One region of the Pseudoalteromonas sp. TB41 genome, then DNA from elsewhere that is predicted to be linked to it. Evidence: predicted binding sites of a transcription regulator. Region 1 holds the regulator's gene; each other region holds the start of a gene.
The links. Region 1 encodes sigma-54, which starts transcription at its own class of promoters, with help from an activator protein. Its sites were predicted from a motif close to GTTGGCACGNNNNTNGNNT; they were not measured.
Positions count from the first base shown of each region.

Region 1 (8,195 bases):
CCATTAGTGTTAGGGGGCATTGAAGCCAGTCTGCGCCGTATTGCTCATTATGATTACTGGCAAGAAAAAGTACGTCGTAGCGTATTATTTGACGCTAAAGGCGATATTTTAATTTATGGTAATGCCGAACGCCCGTTAGTTGAAGTAGCGCATCGTATCGCTGCCGGTGAAACCATCGATACCATACAGGATGTTAGAGGCACGGCAGTTATTCGTAAAGAGCCTTTACCTGGTTGGCGTGGCAGTGACTCAACAGCCATTGATAAAATTGGTAAAATAGACCCTATTCCTAATCCTTATGGCGCGGATGATGTGGGCTGTGCTAAATCAGAATTTAAGCAAGCCGGCATCGATTTACAAGCAGAAGCTGCAAAACCAATTACCATCCAGCCTGCTCGTCCTAAGCCGTGGGAAAAAACTTACGTTAAACTGCCGGCATTTGAGCAGGTTAGCGTTAATAAGCCTTTGTATGCCCATGCATCACGTATTTTACATCAAGAAACCAACCCAGGTTGTGCAAGGGCGTTATTTCAGCGTCATGGCGATCGTTCTATTTGGGTGAATCCGCCGGCTTATCCGCTTGAAACTCAGGAAATGGATGACGTGTTTGGTTTACCTTACCAGCGTATACCACATCCAAGTTATGGCGATGATAAAATCCCTGCTTACGATATGATTAAAACGTCGGTAAATATTATGCGCGGCTGTTTTGGCGGCTGTTCGTTTTGTTCTATTACCGAGCATGAGGGGCGCATAATACAAAGCCGTTCTCAAGAATCGATTATCGAAGAAATTGAACAAATTAGAGATAAAGTGCCGGGCTTTACTGGGGTTATCTCTGATTTAGGTGGGCCAACTGCAAATATGTACAAACTGCGTTGTACCAGTAAAAAAGCAGAGAGTACGTGCCGTCGCTTGTCGTGTGTGTATCCTGATATTTGTAAGCATATGGATACCGATCACACACCCACTATCGACTTATATAAAAAGGCGCGTGAGGTTAAAGGGATCAAAAAGATCTTAATTGCTTCGGGCGTGCGTTATGACCTTGCAGTACGTGATCCTCGTTACGTTAAAGAGCTAGTAACCCATCATGTTGGTGGATATTTAAAAATAGCACCTGAACACACAGAAGATGGCCCATTATCAAAAATGATGAAACCAGGTATGGGCGCCTATGATGAATTTAAAGCGTTATTTGATAAGTACTCAAAAGAAGCGGGTAAAAAGCAGTATTTAATTCCATACTTTATTTCTGCTCACCCGGGGACTAAAGATGAAGACATGGTAAACATGGCTTTATGGTTGAAATCGAATGATTTTAAGCTTGATCAGGTACAAAATTTTTATCCATCACCGATGGCCAACGCAACCACCATTTACCACACAGAAATGAACTCGCTACGTAATATTAAAAATAATACGGAGCAAGTACCTGTGCCTAAGGGAGCGCGCCAACGTCGTTTGCATAAAGCGATTTTACGCTATCACGATCCTGCCGGTTGGCCAATGATCCGCGAAGCCCTGCGTAACATGGGCAAAGCCAAGCTTATTGGTAAAGGGCCTAACTGTTTAGTCCCTGAAGAAGGACGAGATGAAAGACAAACCAAAGGCGGAAAAGGTAACAAGGGCGGTCGTCCTGCGCTTACTCGTCATACTGGCTTTAGCCAGTTTAAAAAAGCCAACACTAAACCTAAGGTAGGTGGTAATCGCCAGCGCGCTAAGTAGCCTTAACTTATGTAAAGTAACTATCGGCTTAAACAAAAACACCGCGTATTGATGCGGTGTTTTTGTTTAAAAACGTTTATAAAAAGATTAAATCAATAACCAAGTCGCAGTACCTAAGAAGGCAAATATACCAACAATATCAGTTACCGTGGTTAGTACCACACTGCCTGCAAGTGCTGGATCTATTTTCATTTTTTTAAGCAATAGTGGGATACTAGCACCCGCAATACCTGCTGCAACTAAATTCATAAACATAGCAAACGCTAAAACACCACCGAGTTTGAAATCCCATTGCCAAAGCGCAACAACACCGGCAATTAGGATAGACCAAACCATACCGTTAATCGCACCGATAGCGAGTTCTTTTAATAATAAAAAACGTTGGTTAGTTTGGTTGATATGACCCACCGCGATACCGCGAATAACCAAAGTTAAGGTTTGGCTGCCTGCAACCCCACCCATTGACGGGACAATGCCATTGAGCACAGCAAGAATTGGTAATATAGCTAAGGTGTTTTCAAAAAAGCTCGCCACAATTGCAGCCAGCAATGCAGTTAGTAAGTTTACACCCAGCCAAATTGAGCGCTTTTTAGAGCTTTTCAACACAGGTGCAAAGGTATCTTCTTCATCATCTAAACCCGCTAAACCCAGTAAACTGTGCTCAGCGTCTTCACGTATAACATCAACGATATCATCAATGGTGATCCGCCCAAGCAAGTGTGCGTTGTCATCAACAACCGGTGCCGATATCCAATTATGACGCTCAAACAATTGTGCAACTTCGCTCTCATCCATTGAAATAGGAATAGACTCACAGTCTTCATCCATTAAATCATGAACAATTTTTTCAGGGGGGTTGGTTAATAAAGTGCTCAGCGATAGGGCGCCTAAAAAGCAGTTATTTTCATCAACCACATATAAGTCATCTGTACCCTCAGGTAATTCGCCGCGTAAGCGAATATAACGCAGTACCACATCTAGAGTCACATCGGGGCGAATAGTAACGGTATCGATATTCATCAATGCGCCAGCAGAGCGCTCTTGATACGATAAAGCCTGCGTTGCACGTTCTCTATCTTGAATATCCATAGCGCTAACAACATCTTTATAAACGGTGTCAGGTAGGCTACGTAGTACTTCCCCTAAGTCATCATGGCCCATGTCTTCGGTTGCAGCAGCAATGTGCTCGGGTGCCATTTGCGCAATAATGCCCAAACGTACATCTTCAGAAAGCTCTTCAAGCACATCACCTTGTACATCAGGATCAACGAGCTGCCAGAGCATACGGCGAATTTTATGCGGGGATGATTCTAAAAGAAGTGCGGTATCACAAGGCGCCGTCTTTGCCAGCATGCGTCTAACTTGAACAAATTGACCACTATTTAGTGACTTAGTCACCTGTTTTAGTTGTTGTAGTGGAATATCTTGTTCTAAAGCTTCAGGCATTGGCGTCCTTAATTAAATTGTATTACATGCTGGAAGGGTATAAATGCTATTCAATTTTAGTTTATCTTACTTTATGTGAGCAAACTAACTCAACCACTATTAACCTAAGCTTAGGATGATGAGTTAATAATGAACTTTTTTATTCTTGCTCATTAAATCGTTGGTCGATGAGTTCACCTATTGCGCTAAGTGCAGGCTCAGCGTCGGGGCCTTCGCATACCACCTTAACTTCTTTGCCTTGGCTGCTTTCGAGTAACATAAGTGCCAGCACGCTATCGCCAGCGGCTTGTTTGTCATCTTGAAATAAAGTGATTGTGGCATCAAATTGCACAGAAAGCTGAGCTAATACTGTCGCCGCTCTAGCGTGTAATCCTAATTTGTTTTTTATTAAAAATGTATTTTCTAACCGCATGACATGTTCTCGCAAGCTTTGATTTTATTCTTGTTCTCGATGGCGAATTTTTACATTAGGATGACTCATTGCAAAGCTTTCACCAATGGTTTGCGCTAAATAAACAGAGCGGTGTTGCCCACCGGTACAGCCAATTGCAATGGTTAAGTAGCTGCGGTTATTTCGTTCTAAATGCGGCAGCCATGTTTGCACAAATGTTTGAATTTGCCATGTAAATTTTTGCACTATGCTGTGACTTGCTAGGTAGTCTTTTACTGGTTGATCCAGCCCCGTAAGTGGCTTAAGTTCAGGCTCCCAATGCGGGTTTGGTAAAAAACGGGCATCGAATACGTAATCTGCTTCTTTAGGGATGCCGTGTTTAAAACCAAATGACTCAAAGGTAATGATCAGTTGTTTATCTTTTTTTCCGAGTATTTTTTCACGAATAGATTCAGCAAGCTGATGCACACTTAAATCTGTGGTATCAATCATATAATCAGCACGATTAATCAATACATCAAGCAGTTGTTTTTCTTTTTTTATGGCTAAATCAAGCGGCAAAGAATCAATAGATAAAGGGTGGAGACGTCGCGTTTCTGAAAAACGTTTTATTAATGTTTGATCGTCACTGTCTAAATAAAATACCGTTGGTTTAGTAAAACCAGGTAAATATTCGAGTATTTCATTAAATTGCTGTTGCTCTTTAGGTAGATTACGCACATCAACACTCACAGCAATTTTATTATAACTGTCGGAAACGCTGCGCACTAATGATGGTAATAAATTAAGAGGAATATTGTCTACACAATAATAACCTAAGTCTTCCACAACGCGTAACGCCACAGATTTACCTGACCCTGAGCGACCGCTTATAATTATTAATTCCATTTATCACCTTTCTTTATTACTACGATTGACTGACGATAACCTGATATAGTTCGCTATCCGATTTGGCGGCGCGTAACTGTTTACAAAATTCTTTATCATTGAGCTTATCAGCAATCGTGGCTAGCATCTTCAAATGCTGCTGATTATCGCCATCGGGAACAATTAACGCGACAAAAATGTCAACCGGTCGGTTATCAATCGCATCAAAATTAATAGCTGTTTCGCTCACTAAAATCAAAGCAAGGGGCTCTTGAGCTCCACTCATGCGACCATGTGGAATAGCAATGCCTCGGCCAATGCCTGTACTTCCAAGCTTTTCTCTTGCAGTTAATGCATTAAGAATATCTTGTTGTGTTAAATAGGGCAGCTTATTGTGAGCCAATTCACTGATAAATTCTAAAATTCTTTTTTTACTATTAAAAAGGACCGCAGCTTTACTGCAGTCCTGACAGATAAGTGAGCTTAGTTTCATAGTGTTAGTGTCGAGCAAGTTTCTCTTTGTGTTTAATTACTTGACGATCTAGCTTGTCAATGAGCGAGTCTATAGCGGCATACATATCTTGATGCTCAGTAGAGGCAAAAATCTCAGCGCCACTAACATGAACGGTTGCTTCAGCTTTTTGGTTTAGTTTTTCTACATCGAGAATAACGTGCACATTCGTTATGTGATCAGTGTGCCTCTGTAACTTCGAAAATTTACTATTTACGTAGTCTCTAAGCGAGTCGGTAATATCTACATGGCGACCAGTTAAATTCAGTTGCATAAACATTTTCCTCTTTGTTGTACGCCTTAAATCAAACTTTTACGTTGATTAGACGGGGGAATAGCTAGAGATTCGCGATATTTTGCAATGGTTCTCCTCGCTACTTTAATTCCTTGCTCTGCCAATATATCTGCAATTTTACTATCACTCAATGGTTTAGCTGAGTTTTCTGCAGCGATTAATTTTTTAATTAATGCACGTATTGCTGTTGATGAACATTCGCCACCATTTTCAGTACTTACATGGCTTGAAAAGAAATATTTAAGCTCAAAAATGCCACGTGGTGTATGCATGTATTTTTGCGTAGTAACACGCGATATAGTCGACTCGTGCATTTCCACCATTTCAGCCACATCGTTAAGCACCATAGGCTTCATAGCCTCAGGACCGTGTTCAAAAAAGGCCTGTTGCTGTTGCACAATACAGTTGGTTACTTTAAGTAGCGTGTCATTTCTACTTTCTAAGCTTTTTATAAACCATTTAGCCTCTTGTAAGTGCGAGCGAATAAACTGGCTATCACCACTTGATTTAACCGTACGCGACATAGCTGCATATTGGCTATTTACTCTGATCTTAGGCATGCTATCTGGGTTTAATTCAACTACCCAACGACCTTTAACTTTTTTAACCGACACATCAGGAATAACGTATTCAGACTCTTCTCTAACAATAGTGTCTGCCGGTTTTGGGCTGAGCGTATGAATCAACGTCATGATTTCTTTTAGCTCATCTTCTTTAAGCTTTGTTTTTTTCATCAACGTGCGATAGTCACGTGCAGCAAGTAAATCAATATGATCGGTTAAGATCATTTTTGTTTCGTTTAAAAAAGGTGTGTCTTTATCAAATTGATTTAGCTGAATACACAAGCACTCTTGTAAACTACGCGCGGCTATTCCCACTGGATCAAATAGTTGAATACGCTTTAATACCGCTTCTATTTCGTCAAGTTCAACTTCATCTTCGCCGTCGTTTTCTTGGTTAAAGCTTTCTAATATTTCTTCACAGCTAAGGGTTAGAATCCCTGAGTCGTCCACAGCTTCTACAATTGCAATAGCTATCGCTTCATCGGTAGGACTAAACGGCGTCAGTTGAAGTTGCCACATTAAATACTCATGCAGCGTTTCAGTCGAAGAGCCTTGATAAATAGATTCATCTTCTGGCATTGGGCCCGATGAAGAGGCAGGCGCAGCGCTCATATATTCATCCCAAGTAACATCCATAGCCATATCATCGCTAATGGTGTCTTTGGTCATTGCTTCGCCGCTATCTTGCTCATACTCGCTAGGTTTATCGTCAGCTGAGGCACTTAGCGTTAAGTCATCGTTATCGGCTTTTTGTTCGTTTTTACCTGCAGTGTCTTCGCTGTAATCATGTTCTTCAACTTCAAGCAAGGGGTTGCTATCGAGTGCTTCTTGAATTTCTTGCTGGAGATCCAATGTACTGAGTTGCAATAAGCGAATTGCTTGTTGCAACTGTGGAGTCATTGTAAGTTGCTGGCCCATGCGCAGCTGTAATGATTGCCTCATGTATCTCTAACAATCCTTTTAAATTACGGTCTGTTGACCTTTACGGATTAAAATTTGTTCAAACTAGGGGCGGTTTAATTGCGGCGCGAGGTTTGTAACCTAGTGGGCTAAGTCAAAACCGAGCAACAAAGAGTAAATCGTCCCTAGGCAGAACCCGAAGGGCAGCGCCTGTTTGGCATTGATGCTGCGTTATCGCCTATTTATGGGGAATACCACACCACATAGGCTCTGCCTTGCCTAAATACCAAACAGACTGCTGCAAATTCAACCTTGAAAGGTCAACAGACCTAAGTATAATTAATCTTAGCAGATGCTTAGTGGAATAACACACATATTAGAGCTTGAACTGCTCGCCCAAATAAACATCGCGTACTGTTTTATCGTTTAATACGTATTCAGGAGTGCCTGATGCAATTAACTCCCCATGAGAAACTATGTAGGCTTTTTCACAAACATCAAGTGTTTCGCGCACGTTATGGTCTGTAATAAGTACGCCAATGCCACGGTTTTTAAGATGCTCTATAATCTTTTTAATATCTAATACTGAGATAGGATCAACCCCCGCAAAGGGTTCGTCTAAAAGGATAAATTTAGGGTTTGCTGCTAACGCGCGAGCAATTTCAACGCGGCGACGTTCACCACCTGATAAGGCCATACCTTGGCTGTCGCGGATATGCTGAATACTAAATTCATCAAGTAAATTATTTAAGGTATCTTCGCGTTGTTGTTTATTTAATTCTTTACGTGTTTCTAAGATAGCCATTAAGTTTTGATAAACAGTCAGCTTTCTAAAAATAGACGACTCCTGCGGTAAATAACCAATCCCTAAACGCGCTCGGCTGTGCATCGGTAATAAAGTAATATCTTTATCATCAATTGATATTTTGCCTTTATCGCTAGGGACAAGGCCTACAATCATATAAAAAGTGGTGGTTTTACCTGCACCATTAGGGCCAAGTAACCCCACAATACTGCCAGCTTCAACCTCTAGGCCAACGTTTTTTACAACTTCACGACCTTTGTAGCTTTTAGCTAATAGCTCTGCTTTTAATGTGCTCATGGTTGGCCTTTATCATCTTCTTTTTTATTTTCAACAGGGACTAAAATAGTGTGTACACGGTCTGTTGAGTTTTCGTCTTTTTCTGCGCTAATTAACTGCTGCTCGATATCGTAAGTGATACTTTTAGCTGTTATTTTTTGACCTGCTTGAGCAATGCTTGCATCGCCGATTAAGGTTAAAAAACGCAGCGATACATCGTAACGCACTTCATTAGCACTGGCACTCATTATGGTGCCATCAGCTTGTGTTTCTTCAAAATATGCAGGGCTGCCTGTGGCAATTAATAACTGTTTGTTATCGCCTAGGTCATCGCGTTTGTGCACTTCTAAACGGTCAGCTGTGATACGGCGATTACCATGAATAATTTCAACATTTTTCTCAAAAATGCCTAC
Region 1 is NZ_AUTH01000035.1:9,002-17,196, reverse strand. Features, by position in the region: gene L641_RS0105470 (YgiQ family radical SAM protein) at 1-1,728, shown strand, start outside; gene mgtE (magnesium transporter) at 1,816-3,174, opposite strand; gene L641_RS0105460 (HPr family phosphocarrier protein) at 3,314-3,586, opposite strand; gene rapZ (RNase adapter RapZ) at 3,611-4,453, opposite strand; gene ptsN (PTS IIA-like nitrogen regulatory protein PtsN) at 4,473-4,925, opposite strand; gene hpf (ribosome hibernation promoting factor) at 4,930-5,217, opposite strand; gene L641_RS0105440 (RNA polymerase factor sigma-54) at 5,244-6,743, opposite strand; gene lptB (LPS export ABC transporter ATP-binding protein) at 7,078-7,803, opposite strand; gene lptA (lipopolysaccharide transport periplasmic protein LptA) at 7,800-8,195, opposite strand, start outside.

Region 2 (8,195 bases), on a different contig from region 1:
CTTCTGATTGCTGTGCTAAAGCATCAAATGCCGCCCCGTTGGTTTTTGCTTGACTGGTTACTACACCAACATCGGTTACTAATCCAGCATAGGCCTGGTTCAAGGTTTTATGATTATCGGCTGAGGCACTTGCTACCACATTTTGACGTACTAAATCGCTATTTTGTAAGTCAGCGAGTTTTTGACCATTACGGTTATCATCAAAACCGCCTTCATTAAATTCTAAATTAAAGGTATCACCTGTAGCCGGTACCCCTTCAATATTAAAGTCAAAACCATAGCCATTATAAGGAGGCCCTGCTTGCGCCAAAATATTGTTAGCAGGCGGTGTAACCGTAAACGTGGTTGTACCATTACCATCAGTAAGTTGATATTCGTTAGCATTAGCAGTTTTAACAATGTTAATAGGACCATTTGCTAAGCCTAAAGGGTTTGTAAAACTGCCGGTAGTTACATCGCTCACATCACCCGGTGAAATAGTCCCAGTGCCTGTATTATCAAGCCCGTCTGCTGTTCTAATTGGAGAGGCCAATGCAATGTCTTCTCCTCGACCTGTTGTCAGCGATATATTGCCAGCCGCGCCACTATTAAGTTTTATCTGAAATTGATCACCGGCATTACCAGCTCCGGTTACGTTTAGCTCTAAACCAAACGACTCCCCACTGGTGATTGCCGCAGAGTCAATAATGCCACTCGGTGGAATAACAGCTAACGATGCACTGCCTAAAGGCTCGCCTTTATTATCTATTGGCTGAATACTTACTTCGTTAGGGTTCCCCGTATAGGTGATCACAAAATCACTCGCTGGTAGTTCACTGCCTTTACCAGCTTCAACGGTTGCTGACATATTAGCTGTTCCGGTATTTGCTTGATAAACAAAAGCACTGACCGTTGGGATATCAAAAATATCTCCTCCAAGCTCACCGTTTGCATCCATTCCTAAACGGTTTTGCTGATTAAACGAATCAGCAAGCGCAATGCCCATCTGACCTATTTGATTTTGTGCAGGCACCAAAATATCGTCTCTAAATGCCAATAAGCCACCAATTTTACCTTTGAGTTTAGTGGCATCTATTTCTAGTGGAACGGCTTGGCCACCATTTACATCTAAGCGTAACTCTTTAAAATTGGCATCGGGATCGCCACTAATCGAAAACAAGTTAAATGAACCATTTTGCATAACAACCGCTTCACCTGTGCCCATAAATACTTGTTTTTCACCATTAGGGCCATCGAGTGTTTCTATATCAATTAGTTTTGATAAATCACGTATTGCTTTATCACGCTCATTGTAAGCTGAGCTAGCATCTGCTTCGTTTTTAGTGCCATGAACACCCGCAATTTCTTGATTTAACGAACTAATACTTTCGATTAACGTATTCGCCTCTTCAGAAAATATTTCTAATTGCTCATTAACCACTGCTTTTTGCTCTGAAACAATACCTGCAAGCCGGTCCATTTGATCAATCAGATTTTGCGCATCACTCATCACCAATGAACGAGCAACCGTAGATGAAGGTTGGTTAAGTGCTTCTTGCACGTTGTTAAACATCGAGTTGATACTAGTTGATAAGCTGTTTGATTTTTCTGAAAAAATTTGATCAACCCGACTCGCCTCGCTAACAAATTGATCAAAAAAGCTTTTATTTGAGGTATCTCGGTTTAATTGCTTTTGTGCAAACTCATTTAATAACCGGTACGTTTGACCGCGGCTCACCTGATTATCAATCATGGTAGTAAATTCAGTGCGCTCTCGTACATACCCTTCAGTATTAACGTTTGCGATGTTTTTACTTGTCGTTTGCAATAACTCAGAGTTTGCTCTTATTCCTGAATTAGCAATATTTAATAAATTAAACGACATGTTACTCTACTCCTTGGCGGATAATGCTTGTGGCGATATTCTTTAACTCGTTACTGTTAAGCACTCTTTTTATTTTGTCTGCATAGTTAGGGTCGGTTGCATAACCGGCTTGCTGTAAAGAGTCTAAAAATTTGTGCGGCTTTGCTGTATTGTTTAATGCATCTTGATAGCGAGGGTTCTGCGTTAAAAAATCCACAAAATCATTCACACTATCTTTTATTGAGTCATACGCTCTAAAGCTTGCTTGCTTTTTAACTGCAGCGCCTTGCTCAAACTCTAAAGTGACCTTACTGGCTTTTTCGCCCTGCCAACTTTTATCTGACTTTATATTGAATAAATTATTTGAGCTATTGCCATCACCTTTACTGATAATATGTTTACCCCAGCCAGTTTCTAATGCTGCTTGCGCAACCATAACCGCCGGATTTAAACCAATTTTCTTAGCCGCTGTTTTTGCATGCTCCCACACTGTACTTACAAATTCCTCAGCATTTTCAAATGTGCCAGACGCTATGTTTTGTTCGCTTTTTTCAGTTGAATCAACGAGCGGCACTTTTTCAGTGACCTTTTGGTTTTCTTGATGAGGTAAGGTGCTACCCGCACGTTGGTCACTAAAGAAATCTGACGTTGTACGAAGAACTGAGCCTGGCATAAAGTTTTTTCCATCTGGCGATAGTTGCTGCACAATTAAATCAGCAAGACCTAAAGAGCCATTTGATGAAAGCTCTGTAGCCATCTGTTGGTCGTGCATTTCTTCAAAAAACTTCACGCCACTTGCATTAAATGGGCTTTCTTTGTCTTCAAAAGCCTCATTGGCTTTACGCATACTTTTCAGTAGCATTTGGGTGAAGATAGCTTCAAATTGTGCCGCCGCTTTTTTTAACGCCACTTTAGATGCATCGGTTGATGCATCACCGCTGTTTAAAGCATCTCGACGCAAAGAGTCTAAGTTGCCTAAATCAAAAAAGTTTTGCTTATCTAGATGATTTGTTTCCATCAGCTTTTTGACACAATAATTAATAATACCTAGTTAAATGCAATAATTGAGCCAAAAGAAGAGTAGCGATGAAAGGTTAAGGATGAAAGGTTAAGGGTTAAAGACCCTAGGGCTTAGGGTCTAGAATCTTATAAAACTAAATTACAACAAGCTGACCGTTAATTGCACCGGCTTCTTTAAGTGCTTCAAGAATCGCCATTAAATCGCCAGGGGCAGCGCCAACTTCATTAATAGCACGAACTAAATCATCAAGGCTTACACCTGGGTCAAATACAAAAGCACGTGAATCATCTTGATTAACGTCAATAATACTTTGTTGGGTAACCACTGTTTCCCCCTCTGCTAAAGGATTTGGCTGTGCCACATTTTGTTGCTCAGCAATGGTCACAGTAAGGCCACCATGTGTAATTGCCGCAGGTTGTAATTTTACATTTTTTCCAATAACTATAGTGCCGGTGCGTGAGTTAACAATTATTTTTGCCGAAGTATCCGCAGGCTTAAACTCTAAGTTTTCAAGAGTTGATAAATACGATACACGTTGCGAGGCATCACGAGGTGCAATAACGCGAATAGAAGCCGCATCGAGTGCTTGTGCGCTATTTGGGCCGATTAAATCATTTATGGTTTTCTCTAAACGTTTTGCGGTTGTAAAGTCCGGACGGTTTAAATTAAAGGTAATATAATCGTTTTGCATAAATGGGCTTTTAACGGCACGTTCAACCGTGGCACCGTTTGGCACACGCCCTACGGTTGGCGTATTAATAACGACTCGGCTGCCATCTAGGCCTTCAGCGCCTAAGCCACCTACAATTAAACTGCCTTGAGCGATGGCGTAAACATTACCATCAACCCCTTTTAGGAATGTTTGTAATAATGTACCACCGCGCAGGCTGCCTGCACTGCCAATTGATGACACGGTTATATCAATAGTCTGCCCTGGCTTTCTAAATGGAGGGAGTTCAGCATGAACAGCAACCGCTGCAACATTTTTAATTTTTGGCTTTAAACTCGCAGGTAGTGTAATACCAAAACTATTAAGCATGCCTTTAAAACTTTGCTCGGTAAAACGGCTTTGCTCTCCGGTGCCCGGTAAACCAACAACCAATCCATAGCCCACTAATTGGTTTGAGCGCACCCCTTCAACCATAGATACATCTTTAATTCGCTCAGCACTGGCAGTAAATTGCCAGCCTAGTAGCACCATAAAACAAAAAACTTTAAAACCATTCATGTTGAATGTCCTCTAAAAGGGAAACAATGAGCTACTAAAGAAACGCGTTAACCAACCCGGGCTTTGTGCCTCTTGAGTTTGACCCTTACCTGAATACTGAATACGCGCATTCGCAATACGATTAGACTCAACGGTATTATCAGCATTAACATCTTGTGGACGCACTAACCCCTCTAAGCGAATAAATTCTTCACCGGTATTTAGCGTTAGCCATTTTTCACCGCGAATCACCAAATTACCATTTGGTAATACTCGCATCACGTTAACCGAAATATCGCCAACTAGGCTGTTTGATTGATTTGATCTTGAGTCACCTTTAAACGACGCATCACTACCAACCCCAAATTGAATACTATCGCCACCAATATTAACCGGTAAACCACCTAAACCAATAACAGGATCGAGGCTAGCATCTGTTTGTTTATCTGTTTCTGTTTTAGCCGCTTTTGTGGCTTGGGTTGACTCTTGCAATTTAACCGTAATGATATCGCCTGTTCTAAGTGCTTTCTTATCGGCATATAAGTCATTCGATAACTGAGTACTGAATAAAGAGCCAGTTGCTACCACTGGCTCCATATTAGGCTCAGGATACATAGGTGCATAGTAGGGATCGTCCTGCACTACTTCATTATTTTGTGTAGATACACAACCGCTTAACAGTAAAGTCCCTACTGCAAATAACATGATATTACGCATACAATCCCCCAAGACTATAATTGTTGATTGATGTAGCTCATCATTTCATCAACCGCTGAAATTACCTTTGAGTTCATTTCGTAAACTCGCTGAGTTTCAATCAAATTAACCAACTCTTCGGTCACATTTACATTTGATGTTTCAAGTGAACCTTGAATAATTGTACCTAAGCCCTCAACCCCCGGGTTACCTTGAACAGGTGCACCACTTACTGCAGTTTCGGTATAAAGGTTTTGCCCTATAGGCTCAAGGCCCGACGGATTGATAAAATCACTAATAGTAATTTGACCAATAACCACGTTTTCGGCTTGACCTTTAATGCGAACTGACACTTCACCATCTTGAGATACGGTGATTGACTGTGCATCATCAGGCACATTCATTTCAGGCTGAACAACATAACCAGCGCCCGAGGTTACAACACGCCCGTCGCCGTCGGTAGTAAACTGGCCATTACGCGAATAAGCAATATTGCCATCAGGCTGTAAAACTTCAAAAAAGCCAGGACCTGAAATCATCCAATCTAATGAATTTTCAGTGGTGAGCATATTACCTTGCGAAAAGTTTTTTTGGTTAGCCACCACCTTAGTACCCGCGCCCAACATTAAGCCTGACGGCATTTCGGTGTCTTGCGATGAGCGACCGCCTGGTTGATTAATATTTTGGTAGAGTAAGTCTTCAAAAATAGCGCGGCTTTTTTTGTAACCCACTGTACTGGCATTCGCTAAGTTATTTGATATAACCGATATATCTGTTTGTTGAGCGTCAAGCCCTGTTTTACTTATCCATAATGCTGGATTCATAATAATATCCTCACGTTATAGTTAAACGATGCGCATCAGCTGTTCTTGACGTTGATCAATCTCTTCAGCTGTTTTCATCAGTTTTACTTGTAATTCAAATTGGCGTTGATGACTGATCATATCGACCATTTCATGCACAGGATTTACATTCGATTTTTCTAATGTGCCACCTAATACTTGTACATTGGCTGATGTTTCAACTATTTGGCCTGGTTTAGCTCTAAATAAGCCATCGTTACCCTTCTCGAGTGTAGCGTTGTTTGCATCAACCACTTTTAGCCGATCAACTTCTTCTAAAAAGTTAGCCGGTGCACCTTGAGGGCGAACTTGAATAGTGCCATCTTTGCTAAATTCAATTTTTTCAATCGGTACAGGTAATATGACTGGCCCACCTTCGCCAATAACTTGACGACCGTCGCTGGTAGTCAACATTCCTTCAGCCGTTATATTTAACGAACCCACTTTTGTATAGGCTTCATTACCGGAGGCATCCTGAACACTCAGCCATGCATTATCACTCATAGCAATATCAAGGCTGCGACCTGTTTCGACAACACCGCCCGATGTCATGTTAGATCCTGGGCGCTCCTGCATAGCAAAAACACGAGTCGGCAAACCTTCACCGAAAGCCTGCATTGACCGTGCTTGCGCAAAATCAGATTTAAACCCAGTGGTATTCGCATTTGCCAAATTATTGGCTTTAAGAGCAAGCCCTTGCATGCTTTGTTTAGCGCCAGATGCCGCTATGTAGACCATTTTATCCATAACATCGACTCATTAAGAAATCTATGTATGAGTAAATGCAATATAAGTGCCAAATTAAATTTAAGTGTGAATAAGATTTTAGGAGAGGAATAAAAAAGGCTGCACTAAGCAGCCTTAGTAAATCAAAATATGATTATCTGATCTGAAGGATGTTCTGTTGAATAGTTGAGTTAACCTCAAGCGCACGAGAGTTTGCTTGGAAGTTACGCTGCGCACTAATCAAATCAACCAGCTCATTGGTTAAGTTTACGTTAGACTGCTCAAGAGCTGACGAATTAATGTTGCCTAGTGTGCCTGAACCTGGCTCACCCGCAATTGGTTCCCCCGAGGTCAAACTTTTTTTCCATGAAGTGTCACCTACTTGCTGCAAACCTTGTGAGTTTGAAAAGCGCACCATGGCAACTTGACCTAAGTAAGTTGAATCACCATTACTGTAAGATGCAACAACTTTTCCATCTGTACCAATATCAATACCCGCTAAGCGACCTACTGTCGCACCATCTTGCTCTAGTGCTTTCACCTCAAAGCGACTCGCATATTGAGTAGGCGTTCTATTTGCAGTACCGGCCTCATCGCGCCAATTAATCGCAATATCATCAAATTGGGCGCCATTAGATAAAATACCCGATAAATTAGCTCCGGTTAAATTAACATCAGTAAAGGTTGGACCAACATTTGGAGCACCATTAGTCGTTGCAGGCAAACCGCTAGCATCAAACCCAAAGGTACTTAGCGGGCTTGGTGTTGCTGTCGCGGCACCAGTTGCATCAAAGGGAGTTTTGTCAAGCGTACCATGTACTTGCCATTCATTAGGCGCTGTTTTTACAAAAAAGAATTGTAGAACATGTGGCTCACCAAGTGAGTCATACATTGTGGTCGATGTCGAAGAGTTATAAGTAGTACTGTCTGTTGCATCAAAAGGGACAGCTATTACATCTTCTCGAGAATCGACGTTAAATGATGTATAAACGTTTGAAGTAGAGCGCGGAGAGCCCGAAGAATCTGGTATTTGTAAAGCAGATGAAGTACTAAGACTTACAGAGGTCGTGTCACCACTAACTTCATCAACTGGGAAGCTTTGTAAAAAATTACCTTTAGCATCTACAACAAAGTTATCTTTATTAAGCTTAAATGCACCCGCACGCGTGTAGGTAAAGTCTTGTGCGCCTAAGTCTTGACTGGTAGCAAAATACCCCTCACCTGTGATCGCTAAATCCAGTGAATTATTAGTAAACTGCAGCGAGCCCTGATGAAACTGCTGGGCAACCATGGTGGTTTGCACACCATCACCATTTTTTGTTTTACCGGCGCTAAATACTGATGATGCGTATACATCAGCAAACTCGGCGCGAGACTCTTTAAAGCCCGTGGTATTTACGTTGGCAATGTTATTGGCGGTAACATCTAAATCTTTTTGTGCGGCAGCAAGGCCTGTTAATGCAATATTGAAGCTCATAATTAACCTCTAACCTAAAAAATATTTAGCCTATTGGCTAAAAAATACATAAAATCTATTACGCGATTTCTGCGACATCAGTCAGCCTAACCGCACCTTCTTTAGTATTAATAATAATGCCGCTTGAGCCGTTAATATTAACACTTTCAATATTTTTGAATGTAGCTAATGGGAGGCTTGAAAATTCCCCATTTGTACTACCCTCTGCTTTGATGTTGTATTCACCAGGTGGTAGCCGTTCACCCGCTTCATTTTTACCATCCCATGCAAAACGGATGGCTCCTGCAGGCTGAGTGCCTAAATCTATAGTTTTAACCAACTGCCCGGATGCATCTTCAATGCGGATCATTAAACTATCGACTGGCTTTTCAGCTACAACAGAA
Region 2 is NZ_AUTH01000082.1:10,884-19,078, reverse strand. Features, by position in the region: gene flgK (flagellar hook-associated protein FlgK) at 1-1,864, opposite strand, end outside; gene flgJ (flagellar assembly peptidoglycan hydrolase FlgJ) at 1,866-2,861, opposite strand; gene L641_RS0112075 (flagellar basal body P-ring protein FlgI) at 2,998-4,092, opposite strand; gene flgH (flagellar basal body L-ring protein FlgH) at 4,105-4,788, opposite strand; gene flgG (flagellar basal-body rod protein FlgG) at 4,803-5,591, opposite strand; gene L641_RS0112060 (flagellar basal body rod protein FlgF) at 5,613-6,356, opposite strand; gene flgE (flagellar hook protein FlgE) at 6,490-7,812, opposite strand; gene L641_RS0112050 (flagellar hook assembly protein FlgD) at 7,871-8,195, opposite strand, start outside.
Region 2: the regulator sigma-54 is predicted to act here: its motif matches at 6,392-6,410, upstream of L641_RS0112060 (flagellar basal body rod protein FlgF).

Region 3 (8,195 bases), on a different contig from region 1:
GCGGCGCATAACCTAACTCAGGAAATTGTGCGAGCGCTAATTGCCCTAAAATCATCCCCAAGTATGAAGTGATCATATAAAACGAGAATACGCGGCCGCGTGATTCGGGGGCTGACTGTTCATTCAGCCAGCTTTCTAGCACCATGTAATTACACATCATACCTAAGCCAACAAAAAGCCTAAGGCCTAACCATATATAAAGATTATCACTCACGCCGTGAGCAGCCACACAGGCTGTCACTGCAGCAGTACTGGCGGCAAAGGTTCTGATGTGACCTACCGATTTAATAAGATGATAGCCAAGTTTTGAACCCAGTAATAAGCCAAGGTAATAACACGAGGTCATTAAGCCTATCCAAAACGTAGACGTGCCTTGTTTACCTAAATAAAGCGCTAAATAGGTAGTAAGTAAACCGGTACCAATAATTAAAAATAAATTGGCAAAGTACAGTGACGGAAATGATTTCATTAAAATGCAAATTATGAGCTAAGACAACTAGATACTAGAGCAAGCGAGAAGGTTTTCCAAGCTGTAAAAGGGAGTTTTATATGGCGCAACCCTATGCAGGCTTTAAATAGAGGTTAATGAATAAAATAATCATTTAATAATATTTTCATTTCACCGTTTTGCAGATATTCGGTAATTTTTTTGTTTATTTTTTCAAAGTCTTTTTTATAGCTTGGGTGGCAAATAATATTATCGTTAATGCTCACCGGTGAGTAGTTATTACTATAGGGTAGATGGGGGTGTATATTTAACGCTTTATAGGCAAAGTTAATATCGGGGTAAAACGCTAATATTAAGTCTACTCGCCCGAGTAATAAAAGTTGTAAGCTTTCCATTTCGCTATTTACTTCAATTACTATTTTGGCTTTTTCTTTTATTCTATCTAGCTCACGACTACTGGGCACCCCTCGAACAATGCTAATAATATCGCTGTTATTAATTTGGCCTACGTTTGAAATAACTCGCTTTGGGTTATTAGAAACCACTTTGATCAGTGCTTTGTTAAAAGGTGTGCTGTGTAAAATGTTTTTAGGTAATGTAATCCCTTCTGAGCCATCAAAGGTGTCCTCACCTGGTGCATAGCAAGCAACAGTTTGTTTTAAAAACTCAAGCTTAGCGCGTTTCATTGGCATGACTTCAATTATGTATTGATCACTCAGTTTTGTATCTGCGAGTGCTTTGGTTAATAACGCATGATAAACCCCTTGGTGTTGATTATTAGCAGCGTGTTGAAACAGTCCACTTAATTCGGCAACAGCAATAATTTGTTTGGCAGCGGCCTTTTGATGCACACAAACCATCAATAAAAATAACCAAAAGTACGATGTAGATAAATACTTACTACTGAGCATGACTTTAAACTAATTTATTTTTTGTAGCTTTAATATAGTCTTTGAGGGCTGAAAATACGACTGGTGATTTAATTAACGCCTCAATTTATACCTATATTACTGCAGAGTAAGCGCGACATAATAAAATAATATGACTAAGTGCCATGCTAGAATAGCGAGCGTATTGCGGGTATTATGCAAAGAAGCAATGTTTAGCATTATTTATTCCACATTAGGGGAAATTAATGGCAGCAGTAATATTTTTTGGAACTAAAAATGACCAGTAATAATCAAGCTACAAATAAGCGTAAAAAAAATAATCCGCTTATCGAAATAGTCTTTAATATCATCATCCCTTCAGTCATTTTAATGAAGTTTTCTGGCCCTGAATATTTAGGCAGTGTGGCTGGTTTAATTGTCGCGCTTATATTCCCCATTAGCTATGGGATTTATGATTTTATTAAAGCTGGCTCATTAAACTTCATCTCGCTTTTAGGCTTTTTAAGTACTTTGCTTACCGGTGGTATTGCCTTGTTTGAGCTAAACGTTGAGTGGTTAGCTATTAAAGAAGCAGCTATTCCGGCAATCATTGGTTTTACCGTGCTGATGTCGGGTTTTTTTGGTAAACCCCTGCTAGCCAAACTTTTATTAAACTCACTTTTATTTAAGCTAGATACTATTTACGATGCCTTAGATGCACGAGGCAATACACAAAGCTTTAAACAAAAAATCACCAATGCTAATTACCTCTTAGCGCTGACCTTTGTGTTTTCATCTACGATGAATTACATCCTTGCTAAATGGATTGTTACCAGCCCTGCAGGCTCCGTTGAATTTAACGAACAGCTTGGCGAAATGACGTTACTGAGTTATCCGGTAATTGCTATTCCGTCTATGCTCATGCTCATTGGTATTTTTGTTTATGTAATTAAAGTACTGACTAAATTAACCGGTATGAAGTTTGAAGACATGGTTAATGCTGAATAGGGTTATCCATAATCTATAATAAAAAGCCGTTGTTTAATAACGGCTTTTTTTTGATGTTTACTTATAAGTATTTATTTGTAATCAGAGTACTTCGTTCTATGATAAGGAATAAGCTTATAATTTGGTTGTAAAAAGGTCACTAAATCAGTGAGTTCAGAAACGGTCATGGTGTCGTTAAATACCGTCATTTTAGATGCTCCATCGGGGGTTCTAGCATCAGCTCTGTAAGGCCTTGAAAAGCGGTGAGAAGGGTTAATAACCGATGTAACTAACTCAGCATAAGTGACTATTTTGGTTTTATTAACGCCTAGTCTGATAGAAATATCGTCATGTTTTTTTATACTGTCATCTTCTACGCCTGCAAGTGTATGGCATGCCAAACACTCATACTTTATAAAAACGGCTTTACCTTTTTCAGCATTTCCCTCTGGTAAGCTAAATCCTCTTGGAGAATCAACGCCTCTATCGCAACCTGCAAGTGCAATTAAGCATAAAATTATTAATGTATATTTCATGGTAGCTCCTTTGTCTTTCATTGGTTTAGTGTGCGGCAATTGATAAACCATAGCCATAAACAACTTATGGCTAATTAGCTAAAACTAAAAGCGACCGCATTAGCGACTAAACTATGTATTTACTGCGCTGTATGATATTTGCATCTGGCTATTGTTTGTATTTTTAAGGTTTAGTAAGTAGCAAGAAAAGGCAATAAGGCTACGCTTATTATTAAGTGTTGATTTATTAAAATGCTTGAACACTCTATTGTTTTTATAAAGAGTCATTCACAATAAATGACTCATCTAGGGTCTGTTGACCTTTCAAGGTTAAATTTGCAGCAGTCTGTTTGGTATTTAGGCAAGACAGAGCCTATGTGGTGTGGTTATTCCCCATAAATAGGCGATAACGTAGCATCAATGCCAAACAGGCGCTGCCCGAAGGGTTCTGCCTAGGGACGATTTACTCTTTATTACTCGGTTTTTACTTAGCCCACTAGGTTACAAACCTCGCGCCGCGATTAAACCGCCCCTAGTTTGAACAAATTTTAATCCACAAAGGTCAACAGACCCTAGTGTAGTTGAGGAAAAATAATAACCCTAATTATTACCTGCATTTATCTCTTCGGAGTTTTGCGATTGAAACATCGTAACCTCGTCGACATGCTGACTGACGCTGTTTTTTTGTAAGGCAATGTATAAGTCTGAATGAATATAAATACCGTCTTTACCTGAGGCGATACCAGCGGTTTTAAACCAAGAAAGTAGCTGGCGTTTTCTTCCCGCTAGCTCTAATCGAATACCTCGTTTTTTAAATATCACATCTAGGTCTGCGAGCATGGCCATAACGCTTAAATCAAGATGAGTGAAGCAGGGCACAGCATCAATAATGACACATTGTGTGTCGTCTTTTTGTCTTGCATATTGCTCTAACAAGCGGCGTTTAAAATAACTGGCATTAAAATAGGTTAAAGGAGAATTAAAGCGATATATAAAAACCCCTTGTACTGCTTTGGCTTTATCTGTTTCGTCTAAGCTTCTTACTACGCCTTTTATATCCACACCTAAAATGGTGTCTGATGGGCGCATAACAGTTCGAATAAATTGAAATAACCCTAGTAATACAGCAAGGGTAATTCCTGGTATAACACCAATAAACAGCACAGCAAAAAGTGTGGCTGAGGCTAAGTAAAATGCCTGCTTATCTTTAAATTTTAATTGCCAGACTGCCTTTAAATCAAGCAGGTGAACAGAGGCAATTATTAATACAATCCCGAGTGCAGCACTGGGAATAAATTCAAGCGGCGCCGTTAAAAAAAGAGCGATAACGCCAATAATAGCGGCAGCTATAATCGAAACTAATTGGGTTTTTCCGCCAGAGTCGTCGTTTACGGCTGTGCGTGAGTCGGCACCACTAACGGCAAAGCCTTGTGATAATGCTGACGCTAAATTAGCGATGCCCAAGGCTCTAAATTCTTTATCGGCATCGATGTCGTAGCCATTCTTTGCTGCAAAGCTTCGCGCTGTTAGCATCATGCTGACAAAGCTAACTATGGCTAAGTTGAGTGCCGGTACAACAAGTTCTCGAATAATACCCACGTCAAATACTGGGGTGTTAAACACAGGCAAACCACCGGTTACTGTGCCTATGGTTTTTATTTCAAACTGCTCTAAATTAAATAACCAAACGAATACCGCACCTAGTGCAATGGCAAACATAGAGGCTGGCCATGTAGGTTTTAAGCGCTTTAACACAAAGTAAACGCCGAGGGTAAATAAAGCCATTAGTAAGGTGGGAATATGAGTTTGCGATAAATACGTAGGAACGCCACCTAAACGCTCAAGCAAGTAGCGCTCATCAAAGGTAAAGCCAAATACTTTAGAAAACTGACCAACAATAATGGTAATAGCCACACCGTTTAATAACCCCATTAAAATTGGTTTAGATAAAAAGTCGGCTAATACACCTAGCTTAAAGCGGCTGGCAATAAAGCACCAAAAACCGGTCATTGCGGTCATGGTGATCACTAATTGCCAATGTTTAAAGCTATCGCCTGCAGCGAGTGGAGTAACAACTGCAGCAATAACCGCACATGTTGCGGCATCAGGGCCAATAATAAGCTGTTTAGAGGTACCAAAAAGTGCATAAAGCATCATAGGTAATACGCAAGAATACAGGCCAACTGCAGCATTAACGCCTGTAAGTTGCGCATAAGCTATAGCAACAGGTAAAGCAACGGCTGCAACCGATAATGCCGCCCTCACATCATCAGCAAACCATTGGCGTTGATAATTAAATAAGGTGTGTAAACCTGGCATAAAGCTATATAGACGCGACAACACTTCAAATTCCCTGCTAATAATTAGGAGTCGATAGTAAGTTCTCTTTAATAATAAGTATAGTAACTAAACGTGTTAGATGCGCTAAATAGGGGGATTTCTAGTATATTAATAAGAGGAATATAGTTTAAAAACAAAAAAGCCCAGCAAGTTACTGGGCTTTGTAAGTCAAATGACTGCTTTAAAAATTAGCTGTTCAATTGACCAGTAGATGATTCTATGTGGGCGCGAACAAACCACTGATATTGCTCAAGCTCTGCAAGTTGCGCAATGATCATATCTTCAGATACCGGATCAAGCTCAGCAAGTGATTCTATGGCTTTACGGTGATCACCGTTAACGCCGTTATATACTTTGTCTAATGCGGCTAAGTGTTCAGTTACTAAGCCTTTACCTATGGCGTAATCTTCCCATGTACGACGCTCAACAATCGATTTTGGTGTGCCAACTGGGACGCCGCCTAAAGTGGCAATACGTTCTGCTATGGTGTCGGTCATTTCACGGACGGTTTCTACTTGTGGGTCTAGCATTTCATGTACGCCAATAAAGTTTGGACCTACTACATTCCAATGAATATGTTTTAAAGTTAGCTGTAAATCAATTAGCGCTACCATGCGATTTTCTAGTACAGATATTGCTTTATTTGCTGATTCGTTTTCTACACCGGGAGCGGTAAATTCAGCGACTTTATTTGCATTATTACTGTTACTCATGATTCCTCCTACTATTTCAAAAATAGTGCTCGCTTTACTCTAGTGAGTATTTAAATTGCGATAACGAACACCTCTTGTATTTATAGAAGCAATCGTCATGCCGATAGTGACATAGTTTTAACTAACTGAAAAATAGCAGTTTAATTTTTATTTATAGTACTTGATAAAGCAGCAAGATTAAGTGCATATGAAAAATATGCACTTTTTTGTAAATTCTGCAAAACAGCAGTACTTTAAAGTGTTAGCGAATAGCGTGCCCTTTATAGTGGTTATAATGAAGGTATTATCATTGTTGATTAATGTCCTGTTACATATACTCAACTTAAAGATTCATTAAAGGAGAAGTGTATGTTGAGATTTTTTTCCATCGAGCAAGGAGTGATCAAAGAGTTAGAGCCTTTACCTGATACCCCTGTTGAAGTATCCATAAAGAATGCACATTGGATTGATACTATTAATCCAACACCGCAGGAGCAAAATGCGCTTGCAAAAACGCTCAATATAACTTTTCCAGATTCGGTAGATGTAGAAGAGATTGAAACGTCGTCAAGGTGCTTTATCGATAATGAAGGTTTACATGTGCATGCATTGTTTATGTCACCTAATGAAGGGCGATTTAATACTGTAACGGTAGCTTGTTTGTTGCAAAACAATTGCTTACTTACTATTCGTGATGAGGAATTGGCTGATTTTAGACTACTGCGCTTAAGAGCGCGAAAAGGTCAGGTGGCATGCGATACAGCAAAACAATTATTAATCACTTTATTTGATCAAAAAGTTGAAAACCACGCGGATATGCTCGAAGACATGCATCATCAATTAGAGAAGCTCAGTGCTTATGTACTTGAAGAAGATAACTCAGACTTAGAAGAGGCGGTTGGTCGCATAGCTCGCTTAGAAGATGCTAATGGTAAAGTGCGTTTATGTTTAATGGATACGCGACGCAATATTTCGTTCTTAATACGCCGTATAGGCGCGCAAAATGACGAGCGCGAATCTCTTCGAGAAATTGTACTCGATATAGAAACTTTAATGTCGCACTGTACCTTTTTGTTCGACAAGGTGAACTTTTTGATGGATTCAACACAAGGCTTTATTAATATTGAACAAAATCAAATTATTAAAACCTTTTCTATTGCCTCAGTGGTTTTCTTACCGCCTACAGTAGTGGCTAGTGTGTATGGTATGAATTTTAATATAATGCCTGAGCTACAATGGGAATGGGGTTATCCATTTGCAATTGGCATTATGTTGCTGTCGGGCTTTGCCCCTTATTTATTTTTTAAACATAAAGGGTGGTTATAATACTTTAATATTGCAAGCTGAGCGCTCAAATCATTACCCAGTATATTGATGTGCTTTTAATACTTCAAGGGGAATAATATCTAGCGCTTTTTGGTTTGTTGCTTCAAGTACAACAGGAGGAGCAACATTTGCAGCAATGGCATGATACCAACGAATCGCACATAAGCACCACTTATCGCCAGCTTTTAAGCCCGCAAAATCATACAAAGGATTAGGGCTAATTAAATCGTTACCTTGCGCCTTAGAAAATTGCAAAAATTCGTCGGTCATAATGGCGCACACACTGTGATTACCAAAGTCTGAATCTGGCACATAGCAAAACCCTTCGCGAGTATAGCCGCCATTGCCACAACATAGCTGTAGGCGAGTTCCCAATACATTTAATTGATTAGCCATATGACAAATTACCTTTTAGTAATAACTGCTGAAAAGAGCTGTTTACCATAACAGGCTGTTAGTGACTTAGCTATATACGAAGAGGCTTCTGGGTAGGTATTTGTTTATAAAAATAGCTGCGCTTTGCGTAAATTCAAAACGCAGGTTTTTTATTGTGCTATTAATTAAGATAATAGCGCCGCAGCTAAGCGCACAAAATCAGAAGAGGTTAAAATACCTACCAGCTGACCTTGCTCGCTAACCACAGGCATACAGCCATGGCGATTCTCTACAAAAAACTTAACCACATCTGATAATGGCTGGGCTGGAGTGACACTAATAAAGTCACTCACCATAATATCTTCTACTTTTGTGAGTTTTTCTTTGCGTTGTAGTGCATTTGCGCCAAAAGTAGCCATGATCCCCATTACTTTGGCGATCATAATTTTTTGCGTAAGCATGCCAACAAATGCGCCATCTTCGTCGATAACGGGAATGTGACGAACATTTTTTTCTTTCATTAAATTATGTGCGTCGTGCAAAGTACTTTTTATATTCACTGAGAATGGGTTAGGTGTCATTAAGTCTGCAACGTTTTGACTCATGTTTATTCCTTTATAAAGCGTGTGGTATATCACATTAT
Region 3 is NZ_AUTH01000037.1:8,078-16,272, reverse strand. Features, by position in the region: gene L641_RS0106100 (MFS transporter) at 1-469, opposite strand, end outside; gene L641_RS0106095 (hypothetical protein) at 583-1,359, opposite strand; gene L641_RS0106090 (VC0807 family protein) at 1,615-2,325, shown strand; gene L641_RS0106085 (c-type cytochrome) at 2,397-2,840, opposite strand; gene L641_RS0106080 (SulP family inorganic anion transporter) at 3,420-5,162, opposite strand; gene dps (DNA starvation/stationary phase protection protein Dps) at 5,348-5,872, opposite strand; gene corA (magnesium/cobalt transporter CorA) at 6,221-7,177, shown strand; gene L641_RS0106065 (DUF2237 domain-containing protein) at 7,211-7,573, opposite strand; gene L641_RS0106060 (CBS domain-containing protein) at 7,738-8,157, opposite strand.
Region 3: the regulator sigma-54 is predicted to act here: its motif matches at 5,959-5,977, upstream of dps (DNA starvation/stationary phase protection protein Dps).

Region 4 (8,195 bases), on a different contig from region 1:
GAGTCAGTGGATTGTGTATTAATTGCCTTATTAATGCCTTGCATGGCTGCAAACGAGCCTATTATTTTAAATGGCCATTTATCTCGTCGATTATTTACTTGTTTGCCAACCATTCAAGTATTGTTGCGTTCGGTTTATCCTGAGTTAAATATTATCCCAATAACGGCAGAGCGTTTGATTGGGGCTAGCAAAGAAATAAAAAACAATATAATAGCCACTGGCTTCTCTGGAGGGGTCGACTCATTCGCCACAGTAGCTGATATAAAGGCAGAGAACATTGAATACTTTCTATTTAATAATGTTGGTTCACATGGTGGAGCGGGCGAACGATTATTTGAACAACGCTACAAGTTGGTTTCAAAATGCGCCGCACAATTAAAAACACCTTTGCTTAAAGTTAATTCAAATCTAGACCTGTTTTATGATAATGAGTTATTAAACTTTGTTTATAATCATACTCTTAGAAACGTTTCAGTTGCTTTATTATTACAGCAAGGTATAAATCAGTTTTATTATGCATCTGCGTATCATCTTAGTGATTTTCAATTTTATAACAGACCCACAATCGCGCATCTTGACCCAATATTATTACCTTTGTTATCTACAGAAAATATTGTTGTTTTACCTCATGGAACACTTTTAACTCGATTCGATAAAACCAAACTTATTACTAACTTTCCTGATTCATATCAGTATCTAGATGTTTGTGTAGATGAAGAAAGCGAAAAGAATTGCTCACATTGTTATAAGTGTCGGCGAACAATGGCTACCTTAGATATATTAGGTAAAAGGGAGCTTTATAAAGAGGTGTTTGACTTTTCGCTTTACGATAAAAAGAAATTAAATGTTTTTTATGAACTGTATTCAGATAAAGCCCCCATGGCAGTTGAAATAGTAAATTTTGCCAAAAAAAGTAATTATTCAATTCCATTTGGAGCCCTGCTAATGTCAAAAATACCTTCAAAAGTAAAGCCGCTTTATCGTGGTTTGAAACGCTTAAGCGGGAGAGTTTAATGTTTAAGTATAATATTGGAGTGGTGATCCCTTTTTATCAAAGAGAGCAAGGTATACTCGCGAAAGCACTGTTATCAATTGCCACGCAACAGGTTAAAAGTACAGCATTTATCATTGTAATTGTTGATGATGGCTCTCCTATACCTGCAGACAACGAGCTTGCTGCCTTAGAGTTGCCGGAACATTGTCGTATAGAATTAATTAAGCAAAAAAATGCAGGGCCAGCAGTTGCCAGAAACACCGCATTAGATTATCTGCAACAGTGTGGAATCAGTACTGTTGCTTTTTTAGACTCAGATGATGTTTGGAAAGAGCATCACATTTCAGAAGCGTTATCAGCGTTATCATTAGGTGCGGGATTTTATTTTTGTGATCATAGCCGTTTTGATGAAAAAAGTTCTTGGTTTTCTTCATTGGATTGCTTCAAGCATTGGAATGATACGGCTGCCGCATATAATATTGAGTTAAGTGCAGATAAACAGCTAGCTGAGTTATCCGGTGCTAGTTGTTTTAACTTATTTATTAAAGATTATTTAAGCCAAACTTCGTGTATTGTTTATGATTTTAAATCGCAACCTGATGCGCGCTTTGATCCCTCTTTAGTAAGTGCCGGAGAAGACTTTTTTCTCTGGTTGCAATTGGTGAGTAACTGTAAAAAAGTTATTTTTTCATTTAATAAAAACATTCACTGTGGTGAGGGTGTAAACATCTATTTTGATTCGTTTGATTGGGATAAGCTTGCATCATCTTCTCAACAAGGATATCACTTTATTTTGTATAAAAAGATACTATCTACCTTCTCTTTACAAAAAGAGGAATATGATTTTATTAAAGAAAAGACTGAGCTTCATTTAAATCGCTACTCTTTTTTGATGATAAAACATTTAATCTCGCAGGTGGGCTTTAATCGCTGTTTGGCAAAATTCTTATTCAAGAGATTTCCAATAACAATGCTTTTTGTACCATTTCGCTTTATTAGAGCGGCTTTAAACAGAAAAATTCTGCAAAGATAAATTATTAATAGCGAAATATTATGCAAAAAATAATTGTAGCAACCTTAACTACAGGTACAAGGAACACAACGTTTAATGAGTGTTTAAAAAGCTTGCAGACACTCACTAACATTGGTGACTATCAAATAGACATACTGGTTGTAGAAAATAATAAGCAAGCAGATGAGCAGATTCAAAAAATACTTACTAGTTATAACACCAGTGAAAAAAGTGTGAAGTATTTGCTGGAGCCAATAAAAGGGATCCCCCACGCACGAAATGCAGCACTTAACTTTGCGAAACAGGAAGGCTATTCGTATTTAGCATTTATAGACGATGATGCTTTTGCTTCTCCGGATTGGATTAAAACCTTGGTAAAAACGAACGATAGCGCTAATGTTGCCTCAGGCCCACAGTTAGCAATATTTCCTGAAGGGACTAGTTCATTTTATTGTAACGCTACGGTATACCATGAACGTAAATTAGCCGATGGCGCTGAAATAAAATGGGCGGCAACTAATAATGTTTTGATAGATATTAATTTTATGAAGGCCAATAAGCTTGGTTTTAATCCTGCGCTTATTAATGGCGGCGAAGATAAAGAGTTGTTTTTACGGGTTAACCAGTTAGGCGGCAAGCTTGTATGGAGTGAAACGGCTGTTGTTAGCGAATATATCGCGCAAAGTCGCTTATCGATTAAGTGGGCGATGCGTCGAACGTTTAGAATTGGCGCTACCGGCTTTATGATTGAGTCTGCAATTAGAACGCCTTTTGAAAACTATACAACCTGTATAGTGAAAGGCACACTTTATTTAGCGAAAGGCCTGTTTTTTTTACCTTATCATGCCTTATCACCTAAGAGTTCGTTGTTAAATTCTTTATGTGATCTATCTCATGGAGTTGGTTTTTTTTATGGCTTATTTAGTAAAGGCCGAGTTAGTAAGTATACGTAATTTATTTAGGATTAATAATGTCAAACGCTATTGATGTTTCAATTGTAATTGCCGCATGGAATGCACAAGATTTTATTTTAACCGCGATCAATTCTGCTTTGGCACAGAAAGGAGTTTCGGTTGAAGTGTTAGTGGTTGATGATGCATCAAGCGATTCTACATGTGCTGTGGTTGAATCAGTTAAAGATTTACGCGTTAAGTTACTTCGTTCTGAAAAAAATGGCGGTCCAGGTGCTGCTCGTAATATCGGCTTTGCTGCAGCGCAAGGAAAATGGATAGCTGTATTAGATTCAGATGATGCAATGCATGAAAGTAGGTTAACAAATATGTTAAATGCGGCTTCTGAAACCGCTGATGTTCTAATCGATAATTTTTGTGAATTAAATAGTGATGGTGTAATTTCTAAGCCTTTTTATTCAACATCTGACTTACCCTTAGGTGATTTAAGTTTATCGTTTCTCATTAAAACGAATCTCGTATTTTCAAATGTTAAATCAACGGGTTATGTTAAACCTTTGTTTAAAAATGAGTTTGTAAAAGCAAAGGATATTCAATACTGGCCAGAAGTTAGAATTGGGGAAGACTATTATTTTTTAGCAAGTTGCTTAGCAAATGGTGCAAATGCACAGGTACTTGATCAGGCAGGTTATATTTACACTATTCGTGATGGTTCTATATCAAGTAAAATGGAAGTGTCTCATATCACTAAGCTTTTAGATTTTGATAAAAAGTTTATGCATGAGCATACGCTATCAGAAGAAGAATTAAATGCTCAGCAAAGTCGTGAAAAAAACTTAATCTGTGCATACAACTATTTAGTGTTAGTAAGACAAATTAAAACGCGCCAAATACTATCCGCTCTAAAGAATGTGTTTTCAAATCCTTCAAGTGTTTTACTATTGAGCCTACCTATTAAAAAAAGATTATCATCTTTATTTAAATTTTAAAATAAACACATTTAATTTCAAAAATTTCATAAAGGGTTATTTTTCATAAATGCATATGATTACCTGGGTTTCAAATCAACTAGAAATATCTCATGGTGCCAATACACCACTTCGAGCAATGGAGGGTTTACGCGGAATTGCTGTGTTTTTAGTTTTTCTAGTTCATTACAGCTCATTAATATCCCCTTGGCTTTCATACGACACTACATATATTGCTTCATTTATTCATTCAGCAGGGCATATAGGAGTTGACCTATTTTTTGTACTAAGTGGTTTTTTAATATACGGTACGATTATAAATAAGTTGAGCTTTGATGTAATAACGTATGCTAGACGTCGTATTTCAAGGATTTACCCAACGTTTATCTTCGTGTTTTTGATTTATCTTGCCTTATCTTTTATTTTTCCTTCTGAGAGTAAGTTACCTCAAGAATTGAAACTACTTGTAATTTATGTAATACAAAACCTCATGTTATTACCTGGTTTGTTTGATATTGACCCAATTATTGCTGTTGCGTGGTCCTTAAGCTACGAGGTTTTTTACTACATATTTATTCCAATTATTATTTTTGCAACAAATATGAAAAGCTGGAAAAGTAACCACCGTATTAATTTTTGGTTATTAATTACCTTATTTGGTTTTACTTGGTTTTACATTAACGATGGGAATGTACGCTTAATGATGTTTATTTGCGGCATTTTATTGTATGAGTTTAATAAAATTCAAAAAGTAACATCCAGGAAAATGGGTACTATAGCTTTTATAGCTGCAATATTATTTTTTGGCTCAAGAGCGTTAGTAGACATAAATTATAACTTATCGATTGCAGTGATTTATGTGTTATTTTTTATTTTTTGTTTAAATGCTTTTAGTAGTGCTTCGTTTAGTTCAAAGTGGTTGGTTAATAAATGTTTAAGAAAGTTAGGTAACATGAGTTATTCATATTATTTGATTCACGGCTTAACATTAAAATTTTGTTTTTTAGTTTTTAGTGTGTTTTTTGAAAAAAATCCTATTTATGACTTTCTATATTTCTGGTTTTGGATCCCACTTTTTTGTTTGACTTTAATAACGTCGTTTGTGCTTTTTGTAATTATAGAAAAGCCAGTTTCTTTAAAGAAGAATGTTTAATCTTAATCCCTAATCCCTAATCCCTAATCCCAATTTTAATAAATATATACTAACTCTATCACTCTGAGAGGTTACTCTTTGGTGGTAGAGCTTTAATCTCGACAAGATAAAAACCTTTTATATTAACCAATTTAAAGTAACGGCTGACAATAAGTTTTCTAAATTAGTATCTGTCAATTTCTTTAAGTTGAGTTTTTACAAAAATTTTAAGTTTTTGGCATTGGACAACTTACTCACATTTATTTTTATTACTCATGGAACATAACTTTTTAAAATGATAAAGACATTTTAATCGGTAATTTAATGCTCGGTTTTTCTTAACTTAAGTAGTCACCGTTACCTTTCAATCCTCGCGTACATAAAAAGTGCAAATTAATATAAATATAGACAAATTTTTATATGCTTAGTTTTCTTTGGGAGTTGATATACTACTCACCTCTTTTAATTCCGTTTACATAAAATAAACATTTAGCAATGCTTTTTGGTTTGTTTTTCGCTTTTTTGGAGTTTTAGCTCACTCTAAGTCATTGATTTTAGTTTTTGTTCCTTTTTAATGGGCACTTACTTGGTACTTTTGTAGTGTTTTTTGTTCCTTTTGATTTTAATTGTGTATATAATGTTCACCAAGAATTCGATGAATTAACTTTCGTTAAACAAATGACTTAAATTTGGTGCCATCATGCACTTTTCATTTTCGAGGGAAAAAATGACTAACTCACTATTAAAATTTAAAAAATTGAGTGCAGTGATCGCACTTACATTAGCCAGCTCTACAACACTGGCTGCAGATTTAGGCGTTGCCAATAATTTTTCAGCATTTGTTTTTAATGATTTTAAATCAAACTTTGGTCGTGCTGACGGTGCTATCGCCGCAGGTGAAATTGATCTTAAAGGTTACAGCGTGGGTTACACTCGCCCATACAACCCAGAAGAATATTACTTAATTAGTGAATCAACCATCGATTTTAAATATGGTCGCCAATATGTTGGTAGCATGGTAGCCGGTGGCGGTACTGATGTTCACTGGAGTGTTCGTTGGGGTATGGAGTGGGGCTCTAAAATCCTTTCTAACCAAGATGAATCGGCATTACCATTTAACTTTGATGAGCAAGAGCAATATTACAAAGATTTAAGTACACAATTAAGTGAACTGGATGAAACAGGTACAGTGTACCGTAAATGGGGCGGCCTTTATTTACAAGGTGATGGAAGCTCTGATAGACAAGTATTTAATTTAGAAGCTCGTGACTTTGCTAAAGCGCATACTTTTAAAGTATGGGGTATTCCTGCGGATGCCACTTTAGTTTTTAATATTACAGGTGATGATAACGTAGTTGTAAAAGGTAAAAGCTTTGCACGTTTACGTCACCATGCGAGTAAAACCGTGTTCAACTTTACTAATGCACAAAAGCTAGATATTAAAGGCAATCGTTGGCAGGGGGTAATATTAGCTCCTTATGCTGATATCAGAGGTGTATACGGCACGGCAAAAATGCCAATTATTGGCCAAAGTTTTTATGGCTCAATGGCGCTACTAGGTGGCGAGTTTGATGGAGAATTACCAGCTAAAGCTCAACCTATAGCGCCGTTTGAAATGGTACAAAAGTGGCATTGGGATTCAAGCGAATTCATGCCTGAACACACGCAAGTTGCTTCAACTCCTGTTGTTGCTCAACTGAATGATGATAACGGCGATGGCGTTATTAATAACAGTGATGTGGCTGATTTAGTTGTTGTTACATTCAAAAATAATGTCTTCTATAAAAATGGTTTAGTTCGTGCCTTAAGCGGTATTGATGGTACCGAATTATGGACATACGAAAACGGCGGTGTATTCAGTGACCCTCGTAACACGGTAGCTGCAGCCGATTTAGATGGTGATGGCGTTGTTGAAATAGTTTTAAGTGATTTTGCTTCACCTGTAATACAAGTCGTTAACCATTTAGGTGAAGTTAAAAAAGAGTTTGCTAAATCGGGCAAACCACTAGGTTCAGTAACTTTAAGTGATATAAATAATGACGGTGTTGTTGAGATTGTAAACGGAAATAATGTATTCAGTTATGAAACAGGTTTACTTTACAGCACTAATTGGTCTGCTGCTTCAATAGCGTTTGATGCTGATAATAATGGTACTCAAGAGGTGCTCTCAGGTGGTGGTTTGTATGACTCAAATGGTGTGCAACTATGGCAATATGGTGCACCAGGGGGCATGTGGTTTAGTTCAGTTGTTAACTTGGATGATGACTTGGAACCTGAAATAGTTATTAGTAATCCTAGTAATAACACATCTGAAAGTGTTTTTGCGGTACTTGAGCATGATGGTAACGTTAAATGGGAAATAACAAACCCTAATAATTTAGGTGGCGGCGCTCAAGCAGTTTCAAACTTTTTAGGTGCTAATAGTTTAGGGATAGTCTACTCAGGATACAGCTCTGTAGATATGTACAATACCTCGGGTGAAGTTGTATGGTCGTTTGCTAATGGCGATGTATTTAACGGTAAAATGGGTGTCAGCGCCTATGACTTTAATGGCGATGGCATTGATGAAGTTATCGTACAAGATCACCTCAAGGTTAGAGTTTTAAATGGTATTAATGGTGAAGTGTTATCGACTGTTGCAAATTCTACATGGTCACTTTGGGAGTACCCTTTAATTGTAGATTTATCGGGTGATGACAATGCTGAGTTAATTACCGTTTCTAACAACTTTGATAGTCGTTATAGTATAAACAAGGGTGTAACTGTTTATGGTGCTGCTGATACCAGTAAACCGTGGAAAAATGCAACTCGCATTTGGAACCAGCATTCGTACCACCAAACAAATATTAACCAAGATGGCACTGTACCGACAGTAGAGCTACCAAGCTGGTTAAATAATAATACTTATCGCTCTAGTACACTTAAATAAAAGTACTTTTAGCAAATAAAAGGCCAATTAAGTTTTAATTGGCTTTTTATTATTAAATTGTTGTTTAAAATAATTGGCAATTAATAATCACGTAGAATTTGAGGTTTTTTTGTCGAACTTACAGCAAGATCCAGCTATTAGAAGTTTACTAGAACGAATGCCTAAAAACATTCAATCTACTTTTACCGATGAACAGCTAGCGTATTTAAAAATAGCCATTGGTGCTAGGCAGTGGGGTAATCATGCTGT
Region 4 is NZ_AUTH01000036.1:97,699-105,893, forward strand. Features, by position in the region: gene L641_RS0105960 (hypothetical protein) at 1-1,014, shown strand, start outside; gene L641_RS22610 (glycosyltransferase family A protein) at 1,014-2,027, shown strand; gene L641_RS0105970 (glycosyltransferase) at 2,048-2,959, shown strand; gene L641_RS0105975 (glycosyltransferase family 2 protein) at 2,977-3,906, shown strand; gene L641_RS0105980 (acyltransferase) at 3,956-5,038, shown strand; gene L641_RS0105985 (choice-of-anchor A family protein) at 5,745-7,946, shown strand; gene L641_RS0105990 (hypothetical protein) at 8,056-8,195, shown strand, end outside.
Region 4: the regulator sigma-54 is predicted to act here: its motif matches at 5,519-5,537, upstream of L641_RS0105985 (choice-of-anchor A family protein).